DNA from 3 places in the Rhodopseudomonas sp. P1 genome. Region 1 is predicted to be linked to each of the others. Evidence: predicted binding sites of a transcription regulator. Region 1 holds the regulator's gene; each other region holds the start of a gene.

Region 1 (4,927 bases):
GGGCCGTAGTCGCCGGCGTTAAACGACGGCGCCCAGCCTTTGCTCCAGTCGTGGCGCATCCAATACACCGAGCCGAACGCGATGATGCCGACCACGACCATGATCCGCAGGAACCATTTCGGGAAATCTTCCATCTGCGCGCTCCACGTCCGCTCGATGCCTGGAACCGGTCGTACAGGCGAAGACGACGGTTCGACAATAATGATTTAGGCCGACGCGGCGGGACGCCGCGCTCGCCGTAGACTCCGAGCGCATCTTGCGCGGGCGCCGCGCGCCACCTAAAGCCGGATCGTGACGGTTCGATTTCAACTCGCCTGCGAGGGAGAAGCCCGATGGCTCTGATGCCGGTCGACGACGCGCTGGCCGCGGTACTGGCTGGTGCGCACGGGCTCGACACCGAGCTGGTCGCGATCGAGGACGCTCACCGCCGCGTGCTGGCGCGCGATCTCGCAGCGCTGCGGACCCAGCCGCCCCAGGCGATGTCGGCAATGGACGGCTACGCGGTGCGCGCTGCGGACGTGGCGGCGACACCTGCAACGCTCCGGGTGATCGGGGAGATCGCGGCCGGCCGCCCCTCGACGATCGGCATCGGCCCAGGCGAGGCGCTGCGCATCTTCACCGGCGGCGTGGTGCCGGACGGTTCGGACGCCGTGGTGATCCAGGAAGACACCGTGCGCGACGGCGACCGCGTCACCGTCAACGAAGCGGTCAAATCCGGCCGTCACATCCGCCCGGCCGGAATCGATTTCAAGGAGAGCCAGGTTCTGCTGCGCCAGGGCCACCGGCTCAGCGACCGCGACCTCGCGCTTGCGGCCGGCATGAACCACGCGGCGCTGCCGGTGCATCGCCGCCCGCGGCTGGCGATGCTCGCCACCGGCGATGAGCTGGTGATGCCGGGCACGACACCCGCCCCCGGCCAGATCGTCTATTCCAACGGCTACGCGCTACGTGCGCTGGCGCACGCCGAGGGCGCCGACGTGATCGACCTCGGCATCGCCGCCGACACGCTGGAAGCGACCCAGGCCGCGATCCGGCAGGCGCGCGATTTCGGCGTCGATCTGCTCGTCACCACCGGCGGCGCATCGGCCGGCGACCATGATCTGGTCAAGGGCGCGCTGGAAGCCGAAGGCACCACGATCGCGTTCTGGAAGATCGCGATGCGCCCGGGCAAGCCGATGATGCACGGTCATCTCGGCCCGATGCGGGTGATCGGCCTGCCCGGCAATCCGGTGTCGTCCTACGTCTGCGCGGTGCTGTTCATGGTGCCGCTGATCCGCGCGCTGTGCGGCATGAGCAAGCCAAGGCATGTCCGCGAGCCGGCGCTGCTCGGCGCGGACCTTCCCGGCAACGATCAGCGCGAAGACTATCTGCGCGCCACGCTGTCACGCGACCAAACCGGACGGCAGATCGCCACTCCGGTCGACAGCCAGGATTCGTCGCTGCTGGCACGGCTGGCGACCGCGGAAGCGCTGATCGTGCGCCCGGCTTTCGCGCCGGCGGCACCGGCCGGTTCACCCTGCGTCATCCTTAAGCTCCCGCTATAGCGACCCGTGAAAATCCTAGATTTCGATTAAGAGGTTGCGGAACACACCCCGAACAGATAGTGTCCGTTCATGATTTGTTTTCGAGATTCGGCGACGATGACGCTCTCACAAGGGCTCGTGGCCCGAACCGAAACGCACCTCGAACCGGCACATCATCGCCGACTGGGGATTTGCCGATGCTGACCCGCAAGCAGTTTGAGCTGTTGAAATTCATCAACGAGCGACTGAAGGAGGCCGGCGTGCCGCCGTCCTTCGACGAGATGAAGGATGCGCTCGACCTCCGTTCGAAGTCCGGCATTCATCGCCTGATCACTGCGCTGGAAGAGCGCGGCTTCATCCGGCGGCTGCCCAACCGCGCCCGCGCGATCGAAGTCATCAAGCTGCCCGACACCGGCGGGATGCCCGGCAACAGCCGGCGCGGTTTCACCCCGAGCGTGATCGAAGGCAATCTCGGCAAGGTGCGGCCGCCGAGCCCGGCGCCGGCCGAGGATGACCACGATCGCGGCAGCGTCGCGGTGCCGGTGATGGGCCGGATTGCGGCCGGTACGCCGATCGAAGCCTTGCAAAGCCGCAGCCACACTATCAGCGTGCCGGCCGACATGCTCGGCAGCGGCGAACACTACGCGCTGGAAGTGCGCGGCGACTCGATGGTCGAAGCCGGCATCCTCGATGGCGACATGGCGCTGATCCAGAAGAACGACATCGCCGACACCGGCGACATCGTGGTGGCGCTGATCGACGAAGAGGAAGCCACGCTGAAGCGCTTCCGCCGCCGCGGCGCCTCGATCGCGCTGGAGCCGGCCAACGCCGCCTATGAGGTACGGATCCTGCCGCCGAACCGCGTCCGCATCCAGGGCAAGCTGATTGGGCTGTACCGCAAGTATTGAGGCGCGCAGCGGGCAGAGCTGATCGCCCGCTCTGCCGTCGGCGTGCGGACCTTTGCGTCCTACTCGTCGCCCACCTGGTCCTGCGGCGCCGGCGTGGCGTCGATCGGCGCACGGCGACGGCTTGAAGGTTCGGTCGAGATAGCCGCGTCCGTCGCCGCCGCGGCCGCTGGAGCCCAGGGCCGGCTCTGGCCGCGAGGTCGGGCGGCCTCCGCCACGAACAGCCCTGGATCATTTCCGCTCCGCCGCAGCGCCAGCGCGCCATTCGCCTGCAATTCGTCCCGGCCGATCACCCGTGCGGCACAATCCGGCGGCGGCTGGCCGGCGGTGACGATCAGCACCGCACGGGCGCAATCGTCGGCGAGCCCGTCGGGCCGGAGCGACAGTGCCACCAGCCGTCCGTCGGCGAGCGGCGTGACACAGCCGTCCGGATCGCAGGAGACGCCGGCGCGCAGCGACGCTGCATCCGGGGCGCGGGAATCGGCATCGGCGGCGAGCCACTCCTTCAGCCGAAAGGTATCCGCGCCGCTTTGCATCAGGTGCAGCCGGCCGTCGGCGCCGCGCACCGCGACCTGCCTGCCGTCGCCGGCAATCAGTACCTCCGGCTGCGGCGTCAGCGCCGCCCAGGCGATGGCGACGCCAACGCCGAACGCCCCGCCCCAGCGCAGCGGCGAGCGCAGCAGACCGAGCATCACGATACCGAGCGAGGCGACGAGCAAGGGGCCGCTACCGAACGCGGTCACGCGGCCGACCGCGCCGGGCAGCGACGCCACCCATTGGGCGACCAGGATCATCCAGTCGATCCCGAGTTCCATGATCCGCCAGAACGGCGCATCGAGCCCGAACGGCATCGCCGCGAGCCCGAGCAGCCCCGCCGGCATCACGATCGCCGACACCACCGGCATGGCCGCCAGATTGCTGAGCACGCCATAGGGCGTGATGCGGTGGAAGTGATAGGCCGCGTACGGCATCGTCGCGAAGCCGGCGACCAGCGAGGCCAGCGCAAGCAGCGCAATCTCCCGCCCGCCCCACAGCGCCACCCGCGCAGCAGTCGAACTATCGGCCTGCGCGAACAGCGCCGGCATGCCGATCTGTACCAGCGCGACCAGGCCGAGTGTGGCCGCGAACGACATCTGGAAGCTCGGATGCACCAACGCTTCCGGCGCGATCAGCAGCACGACCAGTGCGGCCAGCGCCAGCGTCCGGAACGTGATTGCGCGGCGGTCGACCATCACGGCGATCAGCACCACCGCGGTCATCAGAAAGCTGCGCTGGGTCGCGACTTCCGCGCCCGACAGCGCCAGATAGAACGCGGCCGCCATCAGCGCGACCGCGGCCGCGACCTTCTTGATCGGAAACGTCACGGTCAGCCGCGGGATCAGCGCCAGCAGGGCGCGGAGCGCGAAGAACACCACGCCGGCCACCACCGCCATGTGATAGCCGGAGATCGACAGCACGTGACCGAGACCGGAGATGAACATCGCATCGTTCACCGGGGTCGAGATCGCGTCTCGCTTACCTGTGAGCAGCGCGGTGGCGATCGCGCGCGGATCGCCGCCCAGCGACGCGCGGATTTGGGCGTCGATCGCATCGCGCAGACCCTGCATCACCGCGGCGTAGCGCAAGCGCCAGCCGCCATCCTGCGGCGGCTCGGCGGTGGTAATTGCACCGAGCACGAAGCCGGACGCAGCGATGCCCTGGAAGTACAAATCGCGCGCGAAGTCGTAGCTGCCCGGTCGCAGCGGCTGAAGCGGCGGCTGCAGCCGCGCCTTCAGCGTCACGAAGCTGCCGACCGCAGGCGCCGTTCCCTTCTTCACCGACAGCCGCACCCGCTCCAGCGATGGTGCCCGCGCCGCCTGCATCTGCGTCACGCGGAGAACGAAGCGGTCGGTGCGCTCGCGCTCTTCGCGGATTTCGACGAAGCCCCGCAGCTCCGCTGCGAACACCGGCGCGGCCAGCACCGGATGCGCGATCCGCGCCGCTTTCAGCGACGCGGTCGCAAAGCCTGCCACCAGGGCCGCCAGCAACAGGACCGGTGCGAAGGCCTGGCTGCGCTGCAGCAGGATAGCCACGATTCCGAACACTGCCGCGGTCGCTGCCGCCACCCAGGCAACCGGCTCGTGATCGGCGGCGAAGTACAAGGCAATACCGGCGCCGAATGCCACCGGCGTCCACGGCAGCAACCGGCCCGGCCCCGCCTCGGCCCGCGCCCAGTCGCGGAAAAGATCAAGAAAAGCCGGTCCCCACGACAAACCGGACGGCAGCAACGCACCGGCGCCCGCCGGCGCCCCGGTCGGCCATGTCCGTGCTCTGGTCCGATCGCGCCGCTCCACGGCACCCGCCCCCGTCCGCCGCGAGCGGAACAGTGGAGCAGAATGCCTCCGCCGGCAATCACCGGCGGAGCGCAATCGAGATCGGTGGTAGTTCAGCCCTTCGCGACTTCCTTGGCGAAGGTATCGCGCAACCCGATGGTGCGATTGAACACCGGCTTATCCGGTG
Region 2 (4,927 bases), 1.6 Mb from region 1:
GACGCCGGGATGATGATGGTCGGTATCGGGTTCGGCTGGGCCATTGGCCGAGTCGGCCTGGGCAATCTGCAGCGCAGGCGGTTCGAAGCCGTGGAAGTGGCCGAACGCGGCGGCGAACTGCAGGGCGAGCGCGATCAACGCCAGCCGTGCGCCCCACCGGATGTTCGTCCGCGCCCAATCCATGCCGCCCCAGCCTCTCACGGTGCCGGCGTCGTCCCCCGCCATGCAACGTTACAATGTAACATTGCGGCAAGCGCCTCCGCTGTCAACGGAGGTCCCGGCGAAGGTCGGCGGGTGTGACTTTTGCGCCAGCTTCCGCGGCCGTCACTTCGACTTCGGCAACAGCGCCTTCAGCTTGTCCATGTCGGCGATGTTCATCTTGATCCCGCCCGGCATCACGATGTCGCCGGGCTTCTGGCCGTCCTTGCAGGGGCCGAGCCATTTCGCTTCCAGCGTCGTGGCGGACTCCTTGGGAACGCCGGGCAGCGGGTTCTCGTTATGCGATGCCACCTTGACCGTGTAGGCCGAATTGAAGTCACCGGTGATCTCGGCGTGCGAGGTCGTGGTCATTCCGGCGACCTTGCACACCGAGTCATTGGTGTAGCCGGTCGCGGTCTTCTGGATCGTCGGCGCTGAGCAGGCTTCGGTGGCCAGCGGCTGCACCGCCGCGTTCATCTTCTTGTCGATGGTCTCGTCGGTGCAGTGCTGGATCGCGACGTTCTGCCCGGAGCCGGAGCCCTGCATCTTCAGCTCCCACAGTCCCGGCTTGCGGGTCGGCAGGTCGATCGCCTGCGCCGCCGTCACTGGCGCGGCGAGCAGCAGGGAAAGCAGCCAGATGCGAGACGGATGGCGACGGCTCATCGCTGCGGCTCCGATCAGTATTTGGTGCGCAGCGGCCGCTCGTCGGCGCCATACGGCACCCAGCGGCACGCGAACGAGATGTAGCCGCCGTAATTGGCCTGCACGCCGAGCAGCTTCACCACCTTGCCGTAGCGGGCGCAGTGATCGACCGCCATGGCGCGGACGTCGGCGTGGCCGATCAGGCTGGTGGAGATGATTCCGCCGGTATCATTGCCCTTGAACGGCGGCACATAATCGGCGCGCGCCGCCGTGCTTGCCAGCACCGCACCCAGAACGGCCAAGCCGGCAGCCCCCATCAATCGCATCGTGATCTCCCTCTATCGCTGCGTTCGAGTCTAGAACGCCGCCATGAGAATGGAAAGAACACGCCCCGCGTTCCGCGTGGGGTTCTGCCGAGGTGTGGCCGGCCCGCACTTGACCTTGGCATGGCTTCGCGGCACCGTCCGCCGCATCGAATTCCGGTGGATGAGCCATGCGATTCATTTCGACGTTGAAAACGCCCGTCGCCGCGGTCGCGGCCCTGCTTGGCCTGTTCGCGCTGGCGCCCACCGCTCAGGCGGCCAATCCGCTGGAGATGAACTTCTGGCTGTCCGGCCCGCGCTATGACGGCAATCTGCCGCCGTGCGAAGCGGCGCTGCCGTCGATCACCCACCAGTTCGCCGAGAAGGAAGGCACCTTCTGGAATTCGGATCTGCGCATCACTGCGTATGCGAAGGTCCGCGACGTCGCGTTCCGCCCCTGGCAGAGCGACAACATTCCGCGCCGCTTTTGCGCCGCCGACGCGCTGCTGAACGACGGCAAGACCCGTCCGGTGTATTTCTCGGTCATCGAGGATGGCGGTCTCGCCGGCTTCACCGATGGCGTCGAGTTCTGCGTCGTCGGCGTCGACCGCAATTGGGCGTTCAATCCGGCCTGCAAGGCCGCCAAGCCCTGAGCGGCGCGCTGCGCTGAACCGCGGCGCTATCGACCATTTGCGTTCTTGAAACGTTCCTGAGTCCTGGTAGGCTTTTCGCACTTCCAGCAGCAGGGCCCTGTCACATGCTTGGATTTCTACGTCGACGACGGTCGCTGATCGCCGCCTGCGCGGTGGTTGGGGCTCTGTTCACCTCGGCCGCAGCCGAGGCGCAGGACCGCCGCCAGAATGCGCCCGGTGCGTTCGATTTCTACGTGCTGGCGCTGTCGTGGTCGCCGTCCTATTGCGAGCAGGCGTCCGAGCGCGGCCTCAGCGGCCGCTCCCAGCAGCTGCAGTGCGGCGGCCGGCCGTTCGCCTTCGTGGTCCACGGGCTGTGGCCGCAATACGAGCGCGGCTTTCCGGAATACTGCGAGCGTCCCGCGCCGCGGCTCGACCGCCGCATCGTCGACTCGATGCTCGACCTGATGCCGGCGCCGGGGCTGATCTATAACGAGTGGGACAAGCACGGCACCTGCGCAGGGCTGTCGCAGCGCGGCTATTTCGAGCAGATCCGCAAGGCCCGCGCCGCGGTGCGGATTCCGCCCGACTTCATCGACGCCAAGGAGCCGCGCACCGTCACCGCCGACGAGGTCGAGGCCGCCTTCATCAAGGTCAATCCGGGCCTGTCGAATTCGGCGATTGCGGTGATGTGCGACCGCAAGCGGCTCAGCGAGGTGCGGATCTGCATGAGCAAGGATCTGCAATTCCGGGCCTGCGAGGAAATCGACCGCCGCGCCTGCCGCCGCGACCAGCTCGAAGTCCCGCCGCTGCGTGGCGGCTGAGTCCCCGGCGCCTCGCTTCAGACCTTCCCGAAGGTGTCCCAGGCCGCACGATGGCTTGACACCGCGCGCGGCTCCGCGTCACGGTCCGGGTCCTTCCTGAACGCGATGAACTGAATCCCAAATGACAGGCTTTGCCGTAATCCGCGACGATACGCCGACGGCCGTGATCCCCAAGGGCGCGGTGGTGGCGATGGGCAATTTCGACGGCGTCCACCGCGGCCACCGTGCCGTGATTGGCGCCTGCCTCGACATGGCGCGGATCAAGAAGGCGCCGGCTCTGGCGGTGACGTTCGAGCCGCATCCGCGCAAGTTCTTCAGCCCCGACGTGCCGCAATTCCGGCTCACCGACGAGACCGCCAAGCTGCGGCTGCTGGCCGGCACCGGGCTCGACGGCGCGGTGATCCTCAGCTTCGACGCGCGGCGAGCGTCGACCACGGCGCACGATTTCATCCAGCACGAGCTGATCGGCCGGCTCGGGGTGCAGGGCATCGCGATCGGCTACGATTTCCATTTCGGCAAGGGCCGCGGCGGCTCGCCCTCGATGCTGGTCGCCGAAGCGCCGTCGCTCGGGATCGAGGTCGACGTTCAGCCGCATGTCGATTTCGGCGACCATCCGGTGTCGTCGAGCGCGATCCGCAAATGCCTGGAGGAGGGCCACATCGCTGCCGCCACCGAGATGCTCGGTGGGCCGTGGTTCGTCACCGGGGAGGTGATCCATGGCGACAAGCGCGGCCGCGACCTCGGCTATCCGACCGCCAATATCAAGCTCGATCCGGAGTGCAGCCTGAAGCACGGCATCTATGCGGTGCGGGTCGGCCGCGGCGGTAAGCACTACGACGCGGTGGCGAATTTCGGCCGCCGCCCGACCTTCGACAACGGCGCGCCGCTGCTCGAAGTGTTCGTGTTCGATTTCAATGAGCCGCTGTACGGCGAAACGCTCGATGTCGCCTTCATCGCCTTCATCCGCGATGAAGAGAAGTTCGAGAGCATCGAGGCGCTGATCCGGCAGATGGACGACGACTCCGCCCGCGCCCGCGCGGCGCTCGCCGCCGACCACGGCGCGTTCCCCAAGCTCGGCACGCTGCGATGAACCAGACCGAGAAGGAGAAGATGCTGGCGGGCGAGCTGTATCGCCCCGGCAGCCCGGAGCTCGCCGCCGACGAGGCCGCCAACAAGGCCTGGATCGTCCGCTACAACGCCTCGGGCGCGCTGCCGGCGGCGGAGCGGCACGTGCTGCTGTCCGAGCATTTCGGCCATGTCGGCAAGAGCGCGGTGGTGCGGCCACCGTTCTTCTGCGACTGCGGCTACAACATCTTCCTCGGCGACAACGTCTTCCTCAATTTCAACTGCGTGATCCTGGACATCATGCCGGTCCGGATCGGCGACCGCACCCAGATCGGTCCGGCGGTGCAGATCTACGCGGCCGACCACCCGCGCGACGCCGCCACCCGCCGCGAGGGCCTGGAATTCGGCCGCCCGGTGACGATCGGGGCCGACGTCTGGATCGGCGGCGGTGCCATTATCCTGCCCGGCATCAGCATCGGCGACGGCGCCGTGATCGGGGCCGGCAGCGTTGTGACCCGCGACGTCGCCCCACATGCCATCGTCGGCGGCAACCCGGCCAAGCCGCTGGGGAAGGGCGGCCAGACGCAAGGATGACCGCCGCAGGGCTTTGCGATCCTGCGACCGCCTGCTAATGAATGCCCGCATGTCTGCACGGCGCGCCATCATCAGCATTATCGGCCCGGCTTCCGCCTGAGCTTTGAGTTCGGCGCAAGACCGGGACCCGTCTCACTTCATCGCGATCGATCGCGTCAGCGCCTCTTGACCCAGAGCTTCCATGTCCGACAAGCCTGAAAAATCCGACGTCAACGATTATTCCAAAACCCTCTTCCTGCCGCAGACGGAATTTCCGATGCGGGCCGGGTTGCCGCAGCGCGAGCCGGAGATGCTCAAGCGCTGGGAGGAGATGGACCTCTACGGCAAGCTGCGCGAGAGCGCCCGGGGCCGCGCCAAATTCGTGCTGCACGACGGCCCGCCCTACGCCAACGGCAACATCCATATCGGGCATGCGCTGAACAAGATCCTCAAGGATGTCGTGACCAAGAGCCAGCAGATGCTCGGGTTCGACTCCAACTACGTGCCGGGCTGGGACTGCCACGGCCTGCCGATCGAGTGGAAGATCGAGGAAGAGAACTACCGCTCCAAGGGCAAGCCGAAGCCGAACTTCAAGGACTCCGCGGCGATCATCGCGTTCCGCAAGGAGTGCCGCGCCTACGCCACCAAATGGCTGAACGTGCAGCGCGAGGAGTTCAAGCGGCTGGGCGTGATC
Region 3 (4,927 bases), 1.2 Mb from region 1:
AGGACGCGGCGCCAGGTGAATTTCGCCGGCGGATCGTCCGGCGTGCCGGCCATCACGTCGATCGGCTCGGGCGGCTGGAGCAGCCGCAACGGGCGCAGCGGCGGCTCGTCGGCGCGCTCCGGCCACGGCGCATCGCCGGCGTCCGGCGGACAATACTGCACCGGCACGGCCAGCGCGGCGCGTTCCGGGATATGCGTATCCTGCGGCAGATAGCGCACTACCCGCCGCGCGCCGAGCCGCGCCGCCAGCGTATCGGCCAGCAAGGCGACATCCTCGGCCTGATGCGCGGTGGTGTCGAAACCGCGCTGCGCCTCGGCGACAGACACGCTGACGCTGGCGGCGAGCCGGATCAGATCATAGCCGAAGCCGGGATCGAGCGGATCGGCAAGCGCGTCGAGCTTCTCGGCGAACAGCCGCTGCACCACCTCGACCCGCGTCACCGGCTGTCCGGTTTCGACGCTGATGCTGCGCACCGCGCCATCGCTGCGGAAGAAGCTCGCGGTGAGCTGGCGCGCGCCTTTGCCGCTCCGCTCCATCGCGGCGATCAGCAGCCGCGCCAGCGCCAGCAGCGTCGGCAGAATGACCTCGGTGGTGGCAACCGGTTCGGGAAAATTCTTGTCGACCACGTAGTCCGGTGCCGGCCGCCGCGGCGAGATCGGCGCGTCGTCTTCGCCGGTCGCCTGGCGCAGCACCGCGACGAAGCCTTCACCGAACCTTGCGGCGAGTTCGGTCGGCTGCCGCGCCAGCACCTCACCGACGGTCTTGAACCCGGCGCGGCGCAGGCCGCGGACGATCGCGTCATCGACACCGAGGGCCGCTACCGGCAGCGGCGCCACCGCGCGCAGCTCTTCGCCCGGCGCGACGATCAGGCCGGAGCCGCCACGGGTCAGCGCCCTCGCCGCCACCGCGGTGCCGGCGATCGCGGCGCTGACCGCAAAGCCTTGCCGCGTCAGCGCCGCGGTCAGCGTGTTCAGCAGCTTGGCCTCGTCGCCGAACAGATGCCCGCAACCGGTGATGTCGAGCAGCAGCCCGTCGGCACCGTCGAGCGCCACCAGCGGCGTGAAACGATCGCACCAATCGGCAATCGCATTCAGCAGCGCCGCATCGGCATGCGGGTCGTGGTCGATGACATCGACCGCCGGATGCATCGCCCGCACGGTGGCGAGCGGCATTCCGGGCATCACGCCGCCGCGGCTGGCGCGCGCATCGCACCCGACAACCACCAGCGCGTTGTCGCGCTTGGCGGCGACGACACGCGGTGGAGGCGCAGCATCAGCCGGCGAGCCGGTGCTCGCCTGCGGCAAGGCCCGTTCGACCCGATCGGTCGAAAGCCTCGGCAGCCAAAGGCCGAGGATACGCCTGCGGTTCACGGAAGCGGCACGCATCACAATTCCATTCCATGATCCAGCGGCCGGTCTGGCCGCGACGATTGCGAACAAGGGAGGTGTCGAGCACCGGTGCGCCCCAGCCTTCGATCGGCGGCGAAGGCGCCGCGCGGATCACCCAGCGGGTCTCCGCGGTCGAAGCCTGCGGCGCAGCGGCGATCCGCAGCATCAGCGCGGTGACGCCGGACTGCTGCGCCGCCAGCGTCAGTTTTCGCGAGGCGACGGAATCGAACGCGCGGGTCTCGCCCCACAATTCGGTGATCACCGCGCCGAGCCCGTTGCAGGCCAGCGCATCGGCGGCGGCGCGGAGCGCGCTGTCGGCATCATGGGCGCGCACCATCACCAAGCGGCGCGGGTCGAAGCCGAGTTCGGCCAGCCCCTCCATCGCCAGGTCACCGTTCTCGCGCGCGGAAAAATCCTGGCGGATCCACAATAGAAACCGCGCCTCGGCGAGACGCTGCGCCACGCCGGCGACGAAGCCGGTTGCAGCAGAGGCGTGACGGCCATCGCAGAACACTTCGTGCAGCGCGCCCTGCATCAGGCCGCCGTGCAGCACCGCATCCACGCCGTCATGGCCGAGTGGCACGCGGCGCAGCGTCTCCGCCGTCCCGCTTTCGAGCCGGTCGATTTCGCCCTGCAGGCGCGCAAGCATACCGAGGCGGGCGCTATCCATGCGCCGCTCCTTTTTCCGTTGCCGTTTCGGATTCGATGAACCCGTTGCCGGCTCATTTGTTCATGATATGTTCTAATAAATCCCTGCTCCCCGGCGGAGTCAATCGGGATCGCACCGAGGTCTTGGGGCAAATTTTTTCGCGAGATGAATCAAGGAGATTCCAAGCATGGACGTGCAGCGCAAGCTGGCCATCCTGGCGGACGCGGCGAAATACGACGCCTCCTGCGCCTCCAGCGGGACGGAGAAACGCGACAGCCAGGGCGGCAAGGGGCTGGGCTCGACCGCGCCCGGCATGGGCATCTGTCATTCTTATGCGCCGGACGGCCGCTGCATCTCCCTGCTCAAGGTTCTGCTCACCAACGCCTGCGCCTACGATTGCCTGTATTGCGTCAACCGTGCGTCGTCGAACGTGCCGCGCGCCCGCTTCACCGTGGGTGAGGTGGTGCAGCTCACGCTCGACTTCTATCGCCGCAACTACATCGAGGGGCTGTTTCTATCCTCGGGCATCATCCGCAGCGCCGACTACACCATGGAGCAGATCGTCGAAGTGGCGCGGCGCCTCCGGGAGGAGCATCACTTCCGCGGCTACATTCATCTGAAGACGATCCCGGAAGCCGACGACGCGCTGATCGCCAAGGCCGGCCGCTATGCGGACCGGCTCAGCATCAATATCGAGATGCCGGAGGAGAACAGCCTCGCTCAATTGGCGCCGGAGAAGAACGTCCGCGCCATCCGCCGCACCATGGGGCGGCTGCGGCTGAAGCTGGATGAAGCGACCGAGGCCAAGGCCGAGGCACGGAAGACCCCCACCCGCGCCAAGCCGCCGCGCTTCGCGCCGGCCGGCCAGAGCACGCAGATGATCGTCGGCGCCGACAGCGCTACCGACCAGACCATCCTCAACACCAGCGCCAACCTCTACGGCTCGTACAATCTGAAGCGGGTGTACTACTCGGCATTCAGCCCGATCCCGGATTCCAGCCGGGCGCTGCCGCTGCAGGCGCCACCCCTGGTGCGCGAACATCGGCTGTACCAAGCCGACTGGCTGATGCGGTTCTACGGCTTCGACGCCGGCGAAATCATCGATCCCGCCGCCGGGATGCTGTCGCTGGAGATGGATCCGAAACTGGCCTGGGCGCTGCGCCATCGCGAGCGCTTCCCGCTCGACGTCAACCGCGCCAGCCGCGAGGAACTGCTGCGCATTCCCGGCTTCGGCCGCAAGGCGGTCGACCGCATCATCGACACCCGCCGCCACAGCGCGATCCGCAGCTCGGACCTCGCCAAACTCCACATCCCAAGGAACAAGGCGCTGCCGTTCATCGTTCTCCCCGACCACCGCCCGCCGAGCACCCAGCTCGACGCCGCACGACTGGCGGAGCGGTTTCGGCCGAAGGCGCAGCAACTGGGATTTGGGTTTTGAGGGTGTCGTCATTGCGAGGAGCGAAGCGACGAAGCAATCCAGCACTTTGCACTGAGCTGGATTGCTTCGCTTCGCTCGCAATGACGGGGATGGGTGATTAGCTACAAGCGCGACCTCATCCTGAGGAGGCTGCGCAGCAGCCGTCTCGAAGGATGAAGTCACACCCTTGGGCCATCCTTCGAGACGCCACGACGAAACCCTTCGGGCTTCGCCGCGGCTCCTCAGGATGAGGATAGTGCCAAGTAGCACGCGCACAGGAATTGACTAACAGTCTGGGCAACCAAAGGCACATGCACCGCATCCGGCTCGACAGCGACACCGATTTTGGCGGCTGGCGCAAGGCGGCGCGGGAGCTGGTGCTGGCGGACGTGGCACCGGCAGATATCACATGGACCGTAGCCGGCGACGAGCCGGAGCTGTTCGATGCGCAGGAGCTGTCGCCGGATGCGGGGCGTCTTGCTGAAACGGCCGCGCCGTTCACACAGTCTCCCCAATCGCCTACCCCCGCGCAGACGTTCAACGTCCCCGCCCGCTTCATCGAGCTGTCGCAAGTCGCGATCCTGCACCGCGATCCGCAGCGCTTCGCATATCTTTATCAATTATTGTGGCGGCTGCGGACTAATCCCGAGCTGCTGCAGGTAGCGACCGATCCGGACGTGGCGCGGCTGCAGGCGATGGCCAAGGCGGTGCGGCGCGACGAGCACAAGATGCACGCCTTCGTCCGCTTCCGCGAGATCGGCCGCGAACCCAAGTCGCGCTATGTCGCCTGGTTCGAGCCCGAGCACCATATCGTCGAGCTCGCTGCGCCATTCTTCGCGCGGCGCTTCGCCGACATGGAATGGTCGATCCTGACGCCTGACGTCTGCGCGCATTGGGACGGTCATGCGATTGCGATCACGCCCGGCGTCATCAAGGCGATGGCGCCGTCCGAGGATCGCCTCGAAGAAACCTGGCTCACCTACTACGCCAGCATCTTCAATCCGGCGCGGCTGAAGACCAAGGCGATGCAGGCCGAGATGCCGAAGAAGTATTGGCGCAATCTGCCCGAAGCGGAGCTGATCAAACCGCTGATCGAACACGCCGAGCGCAAGGCGCACGCGATGGTCGCGGCCGAGGCCACCGCGCCGAAGAAGCCGCAGCGACAGGAGCAACCGATGACGAGAGCCAAGCCGAACGCCGACACGCTGGCGCATCTGCGCGAGGAAGCGAAAGATTGCCGCGCCTGCGACCTGTGGAAGAACGCCACCCAGACCGTGTTCGGCGAAGGCCCGCAGCATGCCACCGTGATGCTGGTCGGCGAGCAGCCCGGCGACAAGGAAGACCTCGCCGGCAAGCCGTTCGTCGGCCCGGCCGGGCAGATGCTCGATCGGGCGCTGGCGGAAGCCGGCGTCGACCGCAGCAAGACCTATGTGACCAACGCGGTGAAGCACTTCAAATTCGTGCCGCGCGGCA

Evidence for each region. The regulator LexA, encoded in region 1, represses DNA repair genes until DNA is damaged. The targets are predictions, from matches to a motif close to TGTTCNNNNTGTGTTCNG.
Region 2: a site for LexA is predicted at 1,836-1,853, ahead of LRC39_RS22155 (ribonuclease T2). Genes of this name have one in related genera too.
Region 3: a site for LexA is predicted at 2,116-2,133, ahead of LRC39_RS09050 (ImuA family protein). Genes of this name have one in related genera too.

What each region holds. Positions count from the first base shown of each region.
Region 1 covers NZ_CP088006.1:3,144,802-3,149,728, forward strand. Annotated here, with positions in the region: gene LRC39_RS14625 (hypothetical protein) at 1-134, opposite strand, end outside; gene LRC39_RS14630 (molybdopterin molybdotransferase MoeA) at 333-1,544, shown strand; gene lexA (transcriptional repressor LexA) at 1,721-2,431, shown strand; gene LRC39_RS14640 (ComEC/Rec2 family competence protein) at 2,491-4,761, opposite strand; gene LRC39_RS14645 (glutamine--tRNA ligase/YqeY domain fusion protein) at 4,854-4,927, opposite strand, start outside.
Region 2 covers NZ_CP088006.1:4,787,533-4,792,459, reverse strand. Annotated here, with positions in the region: gene LRC39_RS22175 (hypothetical protein) at 1-225, opposite strand, end outside; gene LRC39_RS22170 (DUF3617 domain-containing protein) at 325-861, opposite strand; gene LRC39_RS22165 (hypothetical protein) at 876-1,166, opposite strand; gene LRC39_RS22160 (hypothetical protein) at 1,334-1,795, shown strand; gene LRC39_RS22155 (ribonuclease T2) at 1,900-2,595, shown strand; gene LRC39_RS22150 (bifunctional riboflavin kinase/FAD synthetase) at 2,717-3,685, shown strand; gene LRC39_RS22145 (sugar O-acetyltransferase) at 3,682-4,254, shown strand; gene ileS (isoleucine--tRNA ligase) at 4,436-4,927, shown strand, end outside.
Region 3 covers NZ_CP088006.1:1,948,370-1,953,296, reverse strand. Annotated here, with positions in the region: gene LRC39_RS09055 (Y-family DNA polymerase) at 1-1,385, opposite strand, end outside; gene LRC39_RS09050 (ImuA family protein) at 1,273-2,058, opposite strand; gene LRC39_RS09045 (putative DNA modification/repair radical SAM protein) at 2,225-3,475, shown strand; gene LRC39_RS09040 (UdgX family uracil-DNA binding protein) at 3,766-4,927, shown strand, end outside.